2 linked regions of the Solitalea canadensis DSM 3403 genome follow. The protein of the gene in region 2 binds, or shares a complex with, the protein of the main gene of each other region. Links are inferred from orthologs where the notes say so. Each region holds a gene or a part of one and is shown on either strand. Other genes may lie near its edges. The genes, in order: metK and groL.

Evidence for each region.
Region 1: the proteins of groL (region 2) and metK are in contact, whole or in part, in a cryo-EM structure (PDB 8P4O), measured with the Escherichia coli proteins. The link is inferred for Solitalea canadensis DSM 3403 from one-to-one orthologs.

What each region holds. Positions count from the first base shown.
Region 1 is NC_017770.1:4,384,441-4,392,922, forward strand. What follows is about bases 355-3,318. They hold metK (methionine adenosyltransferase), read left to right. Parts: upstream 355-1,191; coding sequence 1,192-2,445; downstream 2,446-3,318. Other genes in these bases: SOLCA_RS18370 (diacylglycerol/lipid kinase family protein), read right to left, coding at 355-903; SOLCA_RS18380 (NUDIX domain-containing protein), read left to right, coding at 2,495-3,040; SOLCA_RS18385 (lysophospholipid acyltransferase family protein), read left to right, coding at 3,058-3,318. In the rest of the region: more of SOLCA_RS18370, read right to left, coding at 16-354; more of SOLCA_RS18385, read left to right, coding at 3,319-3,789; SOLCA_RS18390 (tetratricopeptide repeat protein), read left to right, coding at 3,909-5,612; SOLCA_RS18395 (head GIN domain-containing protein), read left to right, coding at 5,685-6,437; SOLCA_RS18400 (MBL fold metallo-hydrolase RNA specificity domain-containing protein), read right to left, coding at 6,501-7,901; SOLCA_RS18405 (M20/M25/M40 family metallo-hydrolase), read right to left, coding at 7,979-8,482. UniProt on the Escherichia coli protein: Catalyzes the formation of S-adenosylmethionine (AdoMet) from methionine and ATP.
Region 2 is NC_017770.1:4,791,800-4,800,178, forward strand. The notes cover bases 5,519-8,379. They hold groL (chaperonin GroEL), read right to left. Parts: upstream 7,839-8,379; coding sequence 6,198-7,838; downstream 5,519-6,197. Other genes in these bases: SOLCA_RS20210 (SRPBCC family protein), read right to left, coding at 5,519-5,538; SOLCA_RS20215 (hypothetical protein), read left to right, coding at 5,670-6,125; SOLCA_RS20225 (co-chaperone GroES), read right to left, coding at 7,943-8,218. In the rest of the region: SOLCA_RS20195 (class I SAM-dependent methyltransferase), read left to right, coding at 1-1,443; SOLCA_RS20200 (DUF4249 domain-containing protein), read right to left, coding at 1,519-2,358; SOLCA_RS20205 (TonB-dependent receptor), read right to left, coding at 2,363-4,744; more of SOLCA_RS20210, read right to left, coding at 5,038-5,518.

The sequences.
Region 1 (8,482 bases), 410 kb from region 2 along the record:
GGTTAATAATCAAAACTATAATGAAGGCACCAAGACTTTAAGTGAAAGTGGCCTTATTTTAATATCGATTTGCCCATTTAGCATTTTAGGTTCCCCATCAAGGTGAACAGCGCCATTTTCTTTCCGTATTACTTTTATTTCTTTAGCCTTTATAACTTCCACAAAAGCCGACCGATGTGCGGTGCCTGACATAAGTCGCCATGCTAACATCGGGAACTGATAAAATGGAAACGGCTTAACGATTGCCACATCTAATAGTCCGTCAGAAATATCTGCCAAAGGCGCAATGTGTGCATTGTTACCGAATTGAGTTGAATTAGCAAAGCTGATCATGAATGCCTTTTTACTCATTGACTTTCCATCAACTGTTAACTCATAGTCATCGGAATTGTAATTATTCAACTCCCTGAAAACAGATTTAACATAGCCTGATAATCCACGTTTTTTATTATGAGCAAACATGGCACTGATATGAGCATCGAAACCAACACCTGCCATATTAAAAAATGGCTCCCCATTTAAAGTAGCTGTATCAATAACTTTTACAGTGTTCTGGTTTAAAACATCAATCGCCTTTTTCACGTCCATTGGAATGCGAAGGTGACGAGCTAAACCATTTCCAGAGCCAAATGGAATTATTCCTAATTCGGCATTAGCATTAATACTCATTATGCCTTTCGCAACTTCATTAACGGTTCCGTCTCCTCCAACAGCAGCAACTGTGTCAAAGCCTAAATGAACAGCCGAACGAGATAATTTTCGAGCATGATCAACGGCGTTTGAATAAGCCATTTCATACTCGTACTTTTCATGATCTAAATTATCAATGATGAGTTGCTCAACACGTTTCTTACTTTTACCTCCTGAAATGGGGTTTATTACAAACAGAATATTTTTCCGCACTTTAATGTTGTTAACAGATTACAAAGATGAATAAAATATACCGTGTTTTGAATACTGACTTATGTGTAAAAATGAGTACCTATTTTATATATCTATCAATCCTATAGATTAAATATTTTATAATTAATTATTCGGATATAAAATATTTACTAATTTTGCGCCAGTTAGTGGACTGATTTGATTGCTTGCAACCACGTTAAAAAAATGCTAAAAACTAATAATCTGCATTTTTTCCTCACAAGAAGCACATCAGTTAATAAAATTTACCAAATAGATTTTTAGAAGTATATGGCTTATTTATTCACTTCGGAGTCAGTATCAGAAGGACATCCGGATAAAGTTGCCGATCAAATTTCAGATGCTTTAATTGATAACTTTCTGGCTTTTGATCCGAATTCGAAGGTTGCTTGTGAAACACTTGTTACCACTGGTCAGGTTGTTTTAGCAGGAGAGGTTAAATCTAAAACGTATTTAGATGTACAGCAAATAGCCCGTGATGTTATTCGCAAAATTGGTTACACCAAAAGTGAATACATGTTCGAAGCCAATTCGTGCGGTGTATTGTCGGCTATTCATGAGCAATCAAGTGATATAAACCAAGGTGTTGAGCGAACAAAACCTGAAGATCAGGGTGCGGGCGACCAGGGAATGATGTTTGGTTATGCCACAAACGAAACCGATAACTATATGCCTTTGGCGTTAGATATTGCTCATCAACTATTAATTGAACTTGCTGCATTGCGTCGCGAAAATAAGGATATCACTTATTTACGTCCAGATGCTAAATCGCAGGTAACGATTGAATATTCGGATGACCACAAACCTGTTCGTATTGATGCGATCGTTGTTTCAACTCAACATGATGAATTCGATACAGAAGACGTGATGGCTAAGAAGATTACTGATGATATCATTAATATTTTGATTCCTCGTGTTAAGGCTAAGCAAAAACCGGAGATTCAAAAGTTATTCACTGATAATATCAACTACCATATTAATCCAACCGGTAAGTTTGTTATTGGCGGTCCACATGGCGACACCGGATTAACGGGCCGTAAGATCATCGTTGATACTTATGGTGGTAAAGGAGCTCATGGTGGCGGCGCATTCTCGGGTAAAGATCCATCAAAAGTTGACCGTTCTGCAGCTTATGCAACTCGTCATATTGCAAAAAACCTGGTAGCATCAGGTGTTTGTAGTGAAGCTTTGGTACAAGTATCTTATGCTATTGGCGTTGCAAAGCCAATGGGATTATATGTAAATACCTATGGATCTGCTAAAGTTGGCTTAACTGATGGTGAAATTGCTAATAAACTGAGTGAAATTTTTGATATGCGTCCTTATTTTATTGAAGAACGCTTAAAATTAAGAAATCCAATTTACCAGGAAACTGCGGCCTATGGTCACATGGGTCGTAAGAACGAAGTGGTAAGTAAGTCGTTCTCTTTACCTGATGGAAGATCAATTTCCAAAGAAGTGGAATTGTTCACCTGGGAAAAACTCGACTACGTAGATAAAATAAAACAAGCTTTCGGCTTATAGAAAATTGAATCCCTCCACTTAACTTGGAGGGATTTTTTATTTTTGCGCAATGCAAGAATCGATTAACCCATGGAAAACATTGAACTCAACCGAGATTTATGATAATCCTTGGATAAAATTAACAGAACACAGGGTGATAAATCCATCCGGTGGAAATGGGATATATGGTGTTGTTTCATTCAAAAATTACGCTATCGGCATTGTTCCAATTGATGGTGAAGGTAATATTTGGTTGGTGGGACAATACAGATATGCCACTAATGGTTATAGCTGGGAACTGCCGGAAGGTGGAGGACCGCTAGGAGTTGATCCTCTTGAATCTGCCAAACGTGAATTATTAGAAGAGACGGGGCTAAAAGCTGAAACCTGGAGCTTGGTTCAGGAGTTACATTTATCTAATTCAGTTTCTGATGAAAAAGCCTTTGTCTACCTTGCGCAGGGTTTAACCCAACATGAAGCCGAACCCGAAGAAACAGAGCAACTTTCAATAAAGAAAATTCATTTTAATGATGCTTTTAATATGGTAATGACCGGAGAAATCACCGATTCAATTACAGTAGCTGCCATCTTAAAAATTAAACACTTACTTTTTTAAATTCTTTTACAAAAAGCATGAAGAAACTATTCGGATATATATTAACCCCCATCTTTTATTTAGCTTTTGGCCTGATGTTAGGCATATTTCATATTGTTCAGATAATTGCTCTAAAGGTTTTTGGGAGAGAAGCTCATAAAAAATCGGTTGATATTCTTAACTTTTTCCTTTTATACAGTTTGATTATTCTTGGAACAAGAATAAGCGTAAATTTTAAGTTTACACCTCCAACTGATCGCCCTATAATATTTACTGCCAATCACCAAAGTATGTTTGACATACCTGGCATCATCTGGTTTCTCCGTCATTATTATCCCAAATTTGTTTCAAAAATTGAATTAGGAAAAGGTATACCAAGTATTTCTTACAACTTGCGACACAGCGGAGCTGCATTAATTAATCGCAAAGATTCTAAACAGGCATTAACAGAAATCGCCAAACTAGGAAAACTCATTTCACAGCATAACTATGGCGTGGCCATTTTCCCTGAAGGAACACGTTCCAAAAATGGAACAATGAAACGCTTTGCAATTGGCGGAATAAACGTATTGTTAAAGAAAGCTCCAAATTCCTTAATTGTTCCGATTGCCATCAAAAACACTTGGAAACTAAATCGTTGGGGTAAATTCCCAATGTCGGTTGGTGAACATGTAAGCTGGACTGTACTTCCGGGCATTGAACCAGAAGGAAAGGAAATGGAGACTATTGTACAAGAAGCCGAAGATGCAGTAAAAGCAGAGGTTAACTAATTACAGGTATTGGATTGCACCTTATTAATTATGTAATCCAATACCCAAAATACCTAAATTAATCTATTGACTATCAGTAAAATATTTTAGTAAATTAGGTTATTCAATCTAAAAAAAGAATGAAAAACCTATTCTTACTAATTGTACTGCCTATAATTCTCACGGGCAGCTCATCTTCTGTAATTATCTCTAAAGAAAGCCTTCAAACTAAAGCACCCTCATCTATTCCGCTTTGCTATGGGTTTTCAATTGACATGGCAGATACTTCGAGGCCAGCCTTATACAATGGCTTAGGAATGCATCATTTAAAGGTCAGTACCAAAAATGATTTTGCAGCCAAATATTTCAATCAGGGAATCATTCTTTACTATGGCTTTAATCACCCGGAAGCTTACAGGTCATTTAAAGAAGCAGCCCGATTAGATCCTGAAATGGCCATGGCTTATTGGGGACAGGCATTAAGTATGGGTCCAAACATTAATATGCCAATGGATCCCACAAAAACTGAAGAGGTTTATCAGCTAGTTCAAAAGGCATTGTCATTAAAAGGCAAAAGCACTGAAACGGAGCAGGCCTACATTGATGCAATTGCTAAGCGCTACAGCAAAGACCCCAAAGCAGACAGAGTGCAGCTTGATAAGGATTATGCCGCCGCAATGAAACTCGTGAAAGAAAAATATCCTTCAGATCTTGATGCATTAACCTTATATGCCGAATCGCTAATGGATATTCATCCCTGGGATTTTTGGACTGCTGAAGGAAAACCTAAACCTTGGACAAATGAAATAGTTGAAACATTAGAGACCGTGCTCAAGAAAGATCCAAGTCATGTCGGCGCCAATCATTTCTACATACATGCGGTAGAAGCATCTGACAAGCCGGGCCGGGGTCTCGCTTCCGCAGATCGTCTTCAAACATTGGTTCCAGGTGCTGGACATTTGGTACACATGCCTTCACATATTTATGTGCAAACCGGACAATATGATAAAGGGTCTTCTGTAAACAGAGAAGCTATATCAGTGGATACTAAAAGCCTTAAGGATGGTATGAAAAGCGTTGCTTATCCGGAGCATAATATTCATTTTTTATACACCACCCTGGCATTGGAAGGAAAAAGTAAAGAAGCCCTGGCCAATGCAAGATTACTACAAAAATCAATTCCTCCGGAATTTCTTGACGATCCCCTTTTCTCCGGTTATGCACAGCATCTGTATTCAACTTATTACTTTGCAATGGTACGATTTGGTTTATGGGATGACATTTTAAAAGAGAAAGCTCCAGCCGAAAAATATAAATACCTGCAGGGTCTGTATCATTATGCAAAAGGCATGGCATATGTAAAAACCAATAAGCCAGATAGTGTTCTAAAAGAACATTCGGAATTACTGGGGCTTATTGCCGCAAAAGAAATGCAAGAGTTAGCCATATGGCAAACCAACACTGCATCCAAATTACTCCAGATTGCTGCTGATGTGTTAGAAGGTGAATTTTATGCTGCAAAGAAAGATTATTCAAAAGCACTCTTACCCTTACAAAAAGCCATAAAACAAGAAGATGCATTAGTTTACAATGAACCCTTTGACTGGCCTAATCCGGTAAGAAATAATTACGGGGCAATTTTATTGGAAAACAACAGATTTACAGAAGCTGAATCAGTTTATAATAAAGCGTTAAAGAAATATCCCGATAATGGTTGGTCTTTATTTGGTTTATATCAAACTCTTAAAGCTGAAAACAAAACATCAGAAGCCGAAATCATAAAAAAAAGATATGATAAAGCCTTTGCCAATAGTGATCTTAAACTAACTAGTTCGAGATTTTAATTTTTTTTGAATTAACATGCAACATTCACAAAGATGAGTGCGTCTGATAGAAAAATAAAACTAATACAGCATATGAACCTATTAAAGAAATCACTTTTTGCACTAGCGTTAACAGTATCCACGTCAGCAGTTGCGTTGGACTCCTTTGCAGTTTCCGGAACCCATTATATCAATACTCCCCTATCTGAGAAAACAGAAACCCGTGAAGTTGAAGCGTTCAATGGAATATCAGTTTCAACAGGAATTGATGTGTTTATCGCTCAGGGAAATGCTGAAAAAGTAACCGTTACTGCCGATGACGATATTATTTCATCCATCAAAACTGAAGTAAAGGGCGGAATATTGAATATATATGTAGATAAGAAAAACAACAAAAGCTGGTCATGGACACGAAACAACACCATGAAAGTTTACCTGACAGTAAAGGAATTAAACTCAATAACGGCATCAAGCGGCTCGGATGTTTCGACTACCAATACACTAAAATCAGCCAAATTATTTGTTCAATCATCAAGTGGTTCTGATATAAATCTTGCACTTGACGCAGGTGATCTTATTTGTGAGTCTTCAAGCGGCTCCGATATGAAACTTAGCGGAATTGCGAAGTCTCTTAATGTAAAATCATCAAGCGGAAGTGATATTTCTGCTTATGAACTTACTTCTGAAGTTTGCGTAGCAAATGCAAGCAGCGGCTCAGACATCGAAGTAACTGTTACCAAGCAGCTAACAGCTCATGCTAGTAGCGGAGGCGATGTATCCTATAAAGGGAACCCGCAGAATGTGGTAAAAAATGAATCCAGCGGTGGCGACGTAAGTCATAACTAAGCACAGCAACTATTTAAATTACATATAACAGAAAACGGGCGACAATGATTGTCGCCCGTTTCTTTATATTTTAAATCGTTGGTGTCTGTATGGAATCTCTACCTGGTTAAAGCCTTGCAAATGAAGTTTTTCTTTAAATTCTCTCTGCACTTCATATTCTCCATGTACCAGAAAAACCTCCTTCACTTTTGAAGGATTCTGACATGAAAGAAACCTGGAAAGATCTTTATAATCACCATGAGCACTTAATGAGTCGATTTTCCCGACTTCAGCTTTCACCTCAAACCGACTACCAAAAATCCTCACAACCTCCTGATTATTTAATAAACGCCCCGCCAAAGATCCAGGCTCACAATATCCAACCATCAATATGGTGTTTCTACTATCGCTAATGTTATTTGCGATATGATGCTTAACCCGGCCAGCTTCTGCCATACCCGAAGAAGAAATAATAATGCACGGATTTTTACGGGAATTTAATGCCTTTGACTCTTCAACATCCTCGATAAAATGCAATCTTAAAAAGTCGAATGGGTCTTTATCGTATTGAAGTGTTCTTCCTACATCTTCATTATAATACTGAGGGTAGCTTTTAATAATTTTAGTCGTTCTTTCTGAGAGAGGACTATCTACAAATACATCAACAGGCGGTAATTCGCCTAGATTCTCAAGATTATTCAGTACATACAGCACCTCTTGGGTTCTCCCCACACTAAATGCCGGAATAATCAACTTACCACCTTTGTCAACACAGGTGTGCCTAATGTATTTTAACAGTTCTCGTTCGGTTGGAGCAGCATCCTCATGCAGCGAATTCCCGTAGGTAGATTCCAGCAAAATATAGTCAGCCTGCGGAAACGTCTCAGGAGATCGTAATATTTCAGCACCATAGCGACCAACATCCCCACTGAATGTTATTCTTGCGGTTCTCCCTTGATCTTTAATTGTAAGATGTACAGCAGCACTGCCAATAATGTGACCAGCATCGGTAAAAAGCACTTCAATATCCCTGTCAATTTTATTATGGACGCCGTACTCAATAGCAACAAACTGATCGAAGCAGGCCTCTGCATCCTGTGTGGTATAAAGGGGCTTTAATAGCGGTTTTCCTTCGCGTTTCCTTTTTTTATTAAGATAATTGATATCTGCTTCCTGAATCCTGGCCGAATCTAATAGCAACAATTTTGTTAAATCAACGGTAGCGGGTGTACAAAATATCTTACCGTTATATCCCTCTTTAACCAAGCGGGGAATTAGTCCACAATGATCAATATGTGCATGAGAAAGTATTAAATAATCGACATCCTTGGGGTCAAATCCAAAGTGACTATTCATAACCTCCGTTTCAGCTCCACTTCCCTGAAACATTCCACAGTCCAAAAGAATTTGTTTTCCTGATTCTGTCCTTATTAAATGCTTACTCCCTGTTACATTTTGAGCAGCTCCGTGAAATGTTATATACATAGAAAACGGTTGAGTGTATTTTAAATTTAAGTTATTCAACAGGACAATGCAATATGCATTATCCTGTTGAATAAGTATTATTGGCGTAAGGGCTTAGGAAAAACAATTAAGCTTTCATGTCCCTTATCATCCACGGATTGGACACCAAAGAAGTAATTGTCTTTTGAATAAGGCAGTTTAACCTGATTGGTTTCAACGAATAATTTTTTCTCCCAAAAAGGGCTTGTTGTTTCGCGCAGTAACACGTAATAGCCTTTAGGTTTTTGTCCTTGTGGTATGCCCCAGGCCAATTCGGTAAAATTAGTAAGTTGCTTTGTTAGAATGCTTACATTCTGCGGTTCTTGTGGCGCCTTTGCTAAATTGGCTAATGTCGCAGCATTAATGCCGGTTACTTTTTTCAAATAACCAAAATCCACAAATTCAGAAAGGTCCCCATAATTTCTTCCATTTTCAGTTCTTAAGTCCTGATGCTGACGATCGAAGTTTTCATTCATCTCCGTAAACCTGATCGCAGCAAAGCCGGCATTGCTAAATGGAGTATGATCGCCACCGCGCAGATAACGATCTTTTCTAAAGATAAG
Region 2 (8,379 bases):
GCTGTTACCTCTGCTAATCATTCTAACACACGACGAAATCCATTGCCATTTTACCTTAGAGCGTTGGCAATTGAAGATTTTGCCCGTGATTTAAATGTTCCTGTTTATATTTTCGGCATTGATGACGTGGGAAAATTGGAAGACTTTGCTTCGTATACAATTAAAAAGATTAAACATGAAAGTGATGGCTTGTTGAATTTGAATGCGACTAATTGTGCTGTTATTTGTTCTACTCCGGTAATGCAAATGTATCAGCAACACGGTTTTCGGATTTTACCTGCTGAATTAAATGTTCAATCGAATTCATTTGATGCAGAGCAACCATGGGATCTGGTAGAACACATTGCTAAAACCCCTGAATGGAGTGCAGATGGGTTTACGCTAAATAAGGTTCATACATCCTCTTATAAGATTTGGAAGCGGTACCAGCTGGGATCAAAAGTGCAATTACTCTTTAATGATCATATTATTGGCGAGGATGGTGATTTAACAGCTACAAGAGACTATAACTCTTATGTTCGTCAAATGGATGAAATTGCGGAGATGAAATATCATGACACGTCTGAATATATTCGTCAGGGGCGAATTGGTGATATAGGATGTGCTGTTGGGTCGTGGATAAAACTTGCAAGTAAAGATGAGCGTTTTCGAGAATCCGATTTCTTTGGAATCGAGGTTTCACGCCATCTGTTTGATATTTGTCAACAGCGCAAACACAACGGTGAGTTTGCCAATCCTTATGTGTTTTTTGCACAAAAAAATGCAGTTACAGGTTTAGTGTTTGAAGAGAATTCGATGAATTGCATATTTACTTCATCCCTTACACATGAAATCGAATCTTACGGAGGTCGTCAAGATCTATTGAACTTTATCAGCAATCGATTTTCGGAGTTAGCTCCAAGTGGAGTTTGGGTAAACAGAGACGTTGTTGGCCCAGAAAATGGCGACAAAATAGTTTACCTAAAATTAAACAAGCAGGATGGGGTTAATGAAAATTCGGATGGTGATTTTGCCACAAGAAATGAATTAACCGTGTACTTAGATGGTTTATCCACTTACGGACGCTTTCTTCGTTTTGCGGTTGACTTTCGTAAGAAAGAAGGGTATAAATTGGAGTATAAAGAGGAGATTATCAATGATGAATCCTATATAAAGCTTTCTCTTTCTGATGCCTGCGAATTTATGTCGAGAAAGGATTATACGGATAATTGGGAAAGTGAAATGCATGAAACGTTTACGTTCTGGTCCTTTGAAGACTGGAAGTCTCACCTGGAGGAAGTTGGGTTCACCGTTATGCCCACATCATCTGCCTATACAAATGATTGGATCGTCCAGAACCGTTTAATCGGAAAATGTGAGCTTTTTGAAATGGGTGGAGATACCTTGAAGCCAATGAACTATCCGGTAACTAATATGTTAATGATTGCTGAGAAAAAGATATAAAAGAAGCCTTAACTATTTGAAAATGAAAAAGGAGCGATTGAAAGCTCGCTCCTTTTCTATCACGGTATAAAAATCTTATTCTTTAACTATTCCGCTTTTAGTACTTACCAACGAGGCTCCGAAATAACCTACCGCTTTCTTAGCCGATGAAGCATTAACGTTTTTGACATTAGTACGAACATTTGCAGGAGGATTGGCAAAAATACCTCCATTGCTTACCTGAATGCGAAGCTCATCATAGAAATGATAAGCATCCATCGTAATTGACCATGTTTCAATTGTTACAGAATCCTTTAACTGGAATGGTTTCTCTGTAAAAAGGCGTACCTTTTTAAAGTTTGCACTGTCAACAAACTCGTCATTCATGTAGTTCAGATCTTCAATTTTGTTTAGATAAATCCCATTCTTCTTGATTTTCATCCTACAAGCATCGCCCATTCCCTTCAGTTCTTTGCCGAAGAATTGTAATAGATATCCATCTTCATCTTGTCCAAGAGACTTTTCACGATATTCAAATGCAACGGAATCCACCAAAAAGCTTTGACGCATTGCTTCAGTCTGTGCCTCATATACTTCGCCATCGTATTCAATCCTAAGCAGGTATTTTTCACCTTCTATACTTCTGATATTTTTTATCAAAAACTTTCCGGTTGAAAATTCTTGGAGCGTTTCCGATTCACCGGAAACTGTTGTTAATGTTACTTTGGCACCGGATATCCATTGTGGAGTGGTATTAGAGAAGTAAGGAGATGTTTGCGCCAGTTTTATGGTATCTGGAACAGCCCTGTTTGTTAACCATCCGTCAACACTTAATAATGGTGGTCCAGCATCTAATTTTACATCCACAACATCTTCGCAGGAACTTAACATTAGCGCTGCAATGCACAGAGTAAATAATATATGTAGTTTTTTCATGCTATTATCTGAAATTAAAGTTGTAAGTAACCGATGGAATTGCTGAACCTATAATTGCTAATCGTTTTGCCTCAGTAACTTGTGGATTGTCTTCGTTTGGTTGGAAATAAATGGTATATGGATTTTTATGGAAATAGATATTATATATTGAGAACACCCAATTACTACTGAATTTGCTACCCGGTTTATGACGTGTATACAGCGTTGCTGATAAGTCTAAACGATTGTAAGATGGGATGCGGTAATTATTTCGCGTATTTGTTGTGTTGTGTGGTACAACGATACCATCAACTTCGTATCTGCCGTTCGGAAATGTGGTACTCACTCCGGTTGAATAGGTGAAAATAGCAGAGAAGTTCCAGCGCTTACTCATATCATAAATACCAACTATTGATAGGTTATGGGTTTTGTCGTATTTACTTGGATAATATTCGTTATTGTTAATTCCGTCTATTTGGCGCTCAGACTTAGATAAGGTATAGCTAATCCAGCCATTTAATTTTCCTGTGTTTTTCTTTAAGTAAAACTCAAGTCCGTAAGCTCGTGCATTTCCAAAAAGTAATTCACTTTCAAGGTTCTTATTCAGGAATAGTTCTGCTCCATCAATATAATCGATCTGATTCTGCATTTTCTTGTAAAAACCTTCCACCGAAAATTCGAACATATCGTTTTTGAAGTTACGGAAATAGCCGAGAGCCAATTGATCTGCCAATTCTGGTTTAATATTATTAGTGGTTGGCTGCCACACATCAAGTGGTGTTGCGGCTGTTGTATTTGAAATTAAATGCAAATATTGTGTGGTGCGATTATAGCTGGCTTTGATTGAAGATGCATCATTTAAGATATAACGCAATGAAACACGTGGTTCAAGATTGATATAGGTTTTAATAGCATCGCCTTTGTTATACGATTTCGGATTTACAGGGTCTTTTCGTTGTCCGTTAATGCCTTCGTATTCATAAACAGTGAAATTATCTTGACCACTCACATAGTCAAAAGCCGATAAACGCAAGCCATATTGAGCTGAAAGGTTATCCGTTATTTTTTGTTCATTGTCGATATATGCTGCATATTCCCGTCCGTTTTGTGTAGCTAATGCAATGTTGTTGAAAGAAGTGTTTCCCTCAGCTTTCTTTGCTTCACCTGGCTTAAAACGGTAGAAGGTAGCATTTGCTCCGAAACTTAATTTGTTGGAAGCACTTATGTAATAAGTAAAATCACCCTTTAAGGTTTGATTGATAATTCTTGAAGTCCAATCGAACGCATTTGTTCCAGTTGGTATACCTAGTGAATAATCATAATTGCTATAAACCCCGGTAAAGTTTACAAACAGGCTTGGATTAAAAGTGTGGTTCCAACGTAAGGTACCGGTTCCATTACCCCAATCCATGCCAAAACGATCATTAAATCCGAATTTATCCTTGCCAAAATAACCTGAAAGGTATAATCGGTTGTTCTCGTTAATTGTATAATTGGCTTTTCCGCTTAAATCATAAAAATAGGCGGTGTTTTTATTCAGGTTTTCATCAGATGATAGCTTTAGAAACAAATCTGCGTATGACCTACGTGCTGCAATAACGAACGATCCTTTTCCTTTTACGATAGGAGCCTCAGCCAGTAATCGTGTAGAAACCGTTCCAATACCTCCTGAAGTACTAAAGTTGTTCACATTTCCTTCCTTCATGCGAACATCAAGGATTGATGAAAGGCGTCCACCATACATAGCGGGAATACCTCCTTTGATTAGTTTTACATCTTTTACCGCATCCGGATCAAAAACAGAAAAGAAACCAAACAGATGGGAACTATTATACACTGGTGATTCATCCAATAAAATAAGATTCTGGTCAACACCACCCCCTCTAACATTGAAACCCGATGAACCTTCACCAACTGTGCTTATTCCTGGCAATAATTGAATGCTTCTTACAATATCAACTTCTCCCATCAAAGCAGGCATCTTTTGGATAGATTTCATCTCCAACTTATTAACACCCATTTCCATGCTGGTAACGTTTTTCTTTATTCCTGCTGAGCTGACAACAACTTCATCAATTTGTTTACCATCTGATTCCAGGTTTATATTGATGGTGGTAGCTGTTGTTACGTTGATTTTTCTTTCAACAGATTTAAAACCGAGGTATTGAAATACAACCGTATAATTTCCGGGAGTAACACTTAAGGAGTAAAAACCATAATTGTTTGTGGCAACTCCAACTCCGTTTTCTTTAAGAAATACCGAAGCGCCAATAATACTTTCGCCGTTTGCACTTTGTTTAACATAACCGCTGATGGTTGTTTTGTTTTTCTGTTGTGCAAAAGCAGTAGTACACCATACAAGCAATAGAAAAACTATGCATGGCCTTTTTAAATTAGAATATAACATACAGGTGTAGAAAGTAGACTTGTTTAGTTTGACAGTTTAGTGTTTGACATAATAATCGTTGCAAAGCTATTACAACTTGTTAAAGCTTTTAAACGTTGTATATTAAATAATTGTATAATGTTTGATACAGGAGTCATAACTATTTTCTTTTTTGTTTTTAAGTAAAGACAACTCAAATATACTTTACCCCTATCCACCGAACAGGAATTTTTATACGAAACGTATATTCTAGGGGTTAAACTAAAAGAAAACTTATACGAAGCTTAATTATGTATTTAAAAATAGATCTCATTTTATGAGCTGACTACTCTTTTAATCTTTTCATTCTTATTTCTAAGATCAATTCCGCCTTCAGTAACGGATTTTAAATTTGCGAGGTAAAAAGTCCATCCTTCAGAACAACCCAAATGATAATACACTCTTGATTGTTCATCTGTAGGAATCTCTGATTGTGTTAATTCCACAATTGTTTCCCCTTCTTCCTGTTTTAACGTAATGCTTACAATTCCCGCCTTACCAAAAGTGAATTTTAAAAAATCTTTTCCATTTAAATCTACTACCTGGCCATGCTCAACGCTGTCATCATCATATCCAAACCACATCCACTCATAAGTATCGTTAACCTTAATCGGCTCATCCCGATCCCTGATAATATTTTCTGTTGATTTAAATTCAGCTTTTCTAAGGAAAAAGTTTTCCAATCCTTCCCGAGTAGTCCATGCTGAATATAGAGTGTTAATACTGGCATTAACAGGGATTCTTTTAGTGAACTGAGTCCAGTTGTATGTTTCCATAGTGATAAGTTAATATTTTATTAGAAGTGTATTCAAGATTATATAAATATATGAAAATTGTGTATGCTGTTGAATATTAGTATATTCAATAATAGGTTTCGAATATTTATTTAATCGTAAAGAAAAATCTTATGAGTATTTCACTAGACTTTAAGCAAGAAATAATAACGCTTTTTATTGACAAAAAAGAAGCGATTTTGAGTGAAGTAAGCGAAGATCAGGAAGATAAAATTATTGGAGCCGAATCAGAAGAAGATAATCCCGACACCTATGAGAGTACCGCAGAACAGGTACTAGATGAGGCAGATTTGGAATCTAAACCTATCGGATTTTTAACTGAAGAAATTAATTCACTGAAGTCGATAAACCTGGAAGTTGCTGTAAATGAAGTTAGTTTTGGGGCCCTGGTACATACCAACTATGCCTATTTTTTAATTGGGGCGGCACAAGAACCGTTTATGCATAATGGAAGTAAATTTATCGGGCTTTCAACAGAAGCACCTTTGTTTCAAAAGATGGAAGGATTAAAAGCAAAGGCGGAATTTCATTTTGGAACTATCGAGTACATTATCTTCGACATTATATGAGAAAAAACAAAGGCTTCCGATTAGGGAAGCCTTTATTTTTATTATTGAAAGCTAATTAAAGCTATCGTGATATTACATCATACCACCCATGCCGCCCATACCTGGAGCACCACCATGAGCATGACCTTTATCTTCTTCAGGCTCATCAGCTAATACACACTCAGTTGTTAACAACATAGATGCAATTGAAGCTGCGTTTTCTAAAGCAACACGTGATACTTTAGTAGGATCGATTACACCGGCAATGATAAGGTTTTCGTAACGGTTTTCACGAGCGTTGTATCCGAAGTCATCAGCACCTTCTTTAACTTTTTGAACTACGATAGAACCTTCAATACCTGCGTTTTCACAGATTTGACGTAAAGGCTCTTCAATAGCGCGCTTAATGATAGCGATACCAGTAGTCTCGTCGTCATTATGGCCTTTTAAGTTTTCTAATGCAGCGATCGCACGGATAAATGCAACACCACCACCAGCAACGATACCTTCTTCTACAGCAGCACGAGTTGCATGTAATGCATCATCAACACGGTCTTTTTTCTCTTTCATTTCTACTTCGGTAGCTGCACCAACGTAAAGAACTGCAACACCGCCAGCTAATTTAGCCAAACGCTCTTGTAGTTTTTCTTTGTCGTAATCAGAAGTAGTAGACTCAATCTGAGCTTTGATTTGGTTAACGCGAGCAACGATATCTTCTTTCTTACCAGCTCCGTTGATAACAGTAGTATTATCTTTATCGATAACTACTTTCTCAGCCTGACCTAAGTAAGTTAAATCAGCGTTTTCTAACTTGTAACCACGCTCTTCAGAAATAACAGTACCACCAGTTAAGATAGCGATGTCTTCCAACATAGCTTTACGACGATCGCCAAAACCTGGAGCTTTAACAGCGGCAACTTTTAAACGACCTTGGATTTTATTTACCACCAAAGTAGCTAAAGCTTCACCTTCAAGATCTTCAGCGATGATCAATAAAGGACGGCCTGTTTGAACTTGTTTTTCCAAAATTGGCAACAACTCTTTCATTGAAGAGATCTTCTTGTCGTAGATCAAAATGTAAGGGTTTTCCAACTCAGCTTCCATTTTGTCAGCATTGGTTACGAAGTAAGGAGAAAGATAACCACGATCAAATTGCATACCTTCTACAACCTCTACAGTTGTATCAGTTCCTTTAGCTTCTTCAACAGTGATAACGCCTTCTTTTTTAACTTTTTCCATTGCTTCAGCGATCAATGAACCGATAACCTCGTCATTATTAGCTGAAATGGTAGCAACTTGCTTGATTTTGTTGTTATCATCACCAACTGCTTTAGACTGCTCTTTTAAGTTAATAATAACAGCAGCAACTGCTTTGTCGATACCACGTTTTAAATCCATAGGATTTGCACCGGCAGCAACGTTTTTAACACCAGCAGTAACAATTGCCTGAGCTAATACAGTTGCAGTAGTAGTACCATCACCTGCGATGTCTGCAGTTTTAGAAGCTACTTCTTTAACCATCTGAGCACCCATGTTTTCTAAAGCATCTTTCAGTTCGATTTCTTTTGCAACTGAAACACCGTCTTTAGTGATTGAAGGAGCGCCAAATTTTTTATCAATAATTACGTTACGGCCTTTAGGACCTAAGGTAACTTTAACAGCGTTTGCTAAAGTATCAACACCGCGCTTTAAAGCGTCACGTGCTTCAACATTGTATTTAACTAATTTTGCCATGTTCTTTTAACTTGAATAATGTGTTAATTGGATTTGAGATGTATGATAGGAGACGTGAGATTGAAAAAGTCTCAACTCTTTTGTCTCAAATCTCAGCTCTAGATTTAGATAACCGCGTAAATATCAGATTCACGCATAATTAAATACTCTTTACCTTCATAAGTGATCTCGGTACCAGCATATTTGCCATACAGAACGGTATCGCCTACTTTCACAGTCATTGGTTCGTCTTTTTTACCGTTACCAACAGCTACAATAGTACCTTGTTGAGGTTTTTCTTTAGCAGTATCAGGAATAATGATACCACCTGCGGTAGTCGTTTCTGCAGGAGCAGCTTCTACTACTACTCTATCTGCGATAGGTTTAATATTTAATGACATAGTTCTATGATAATTATTAATTTATTAACGTCCCATTTTCAACAGAGATTGTGCCAAATTGAATAAGACTGTTTGTAAGGATTCTTTTGTCAGTTTTTATGTCAGTGTCGGTTAATATTGATTTAATACAAGTGAAATTTTGGCAGTTTCGGTGTTAGTAC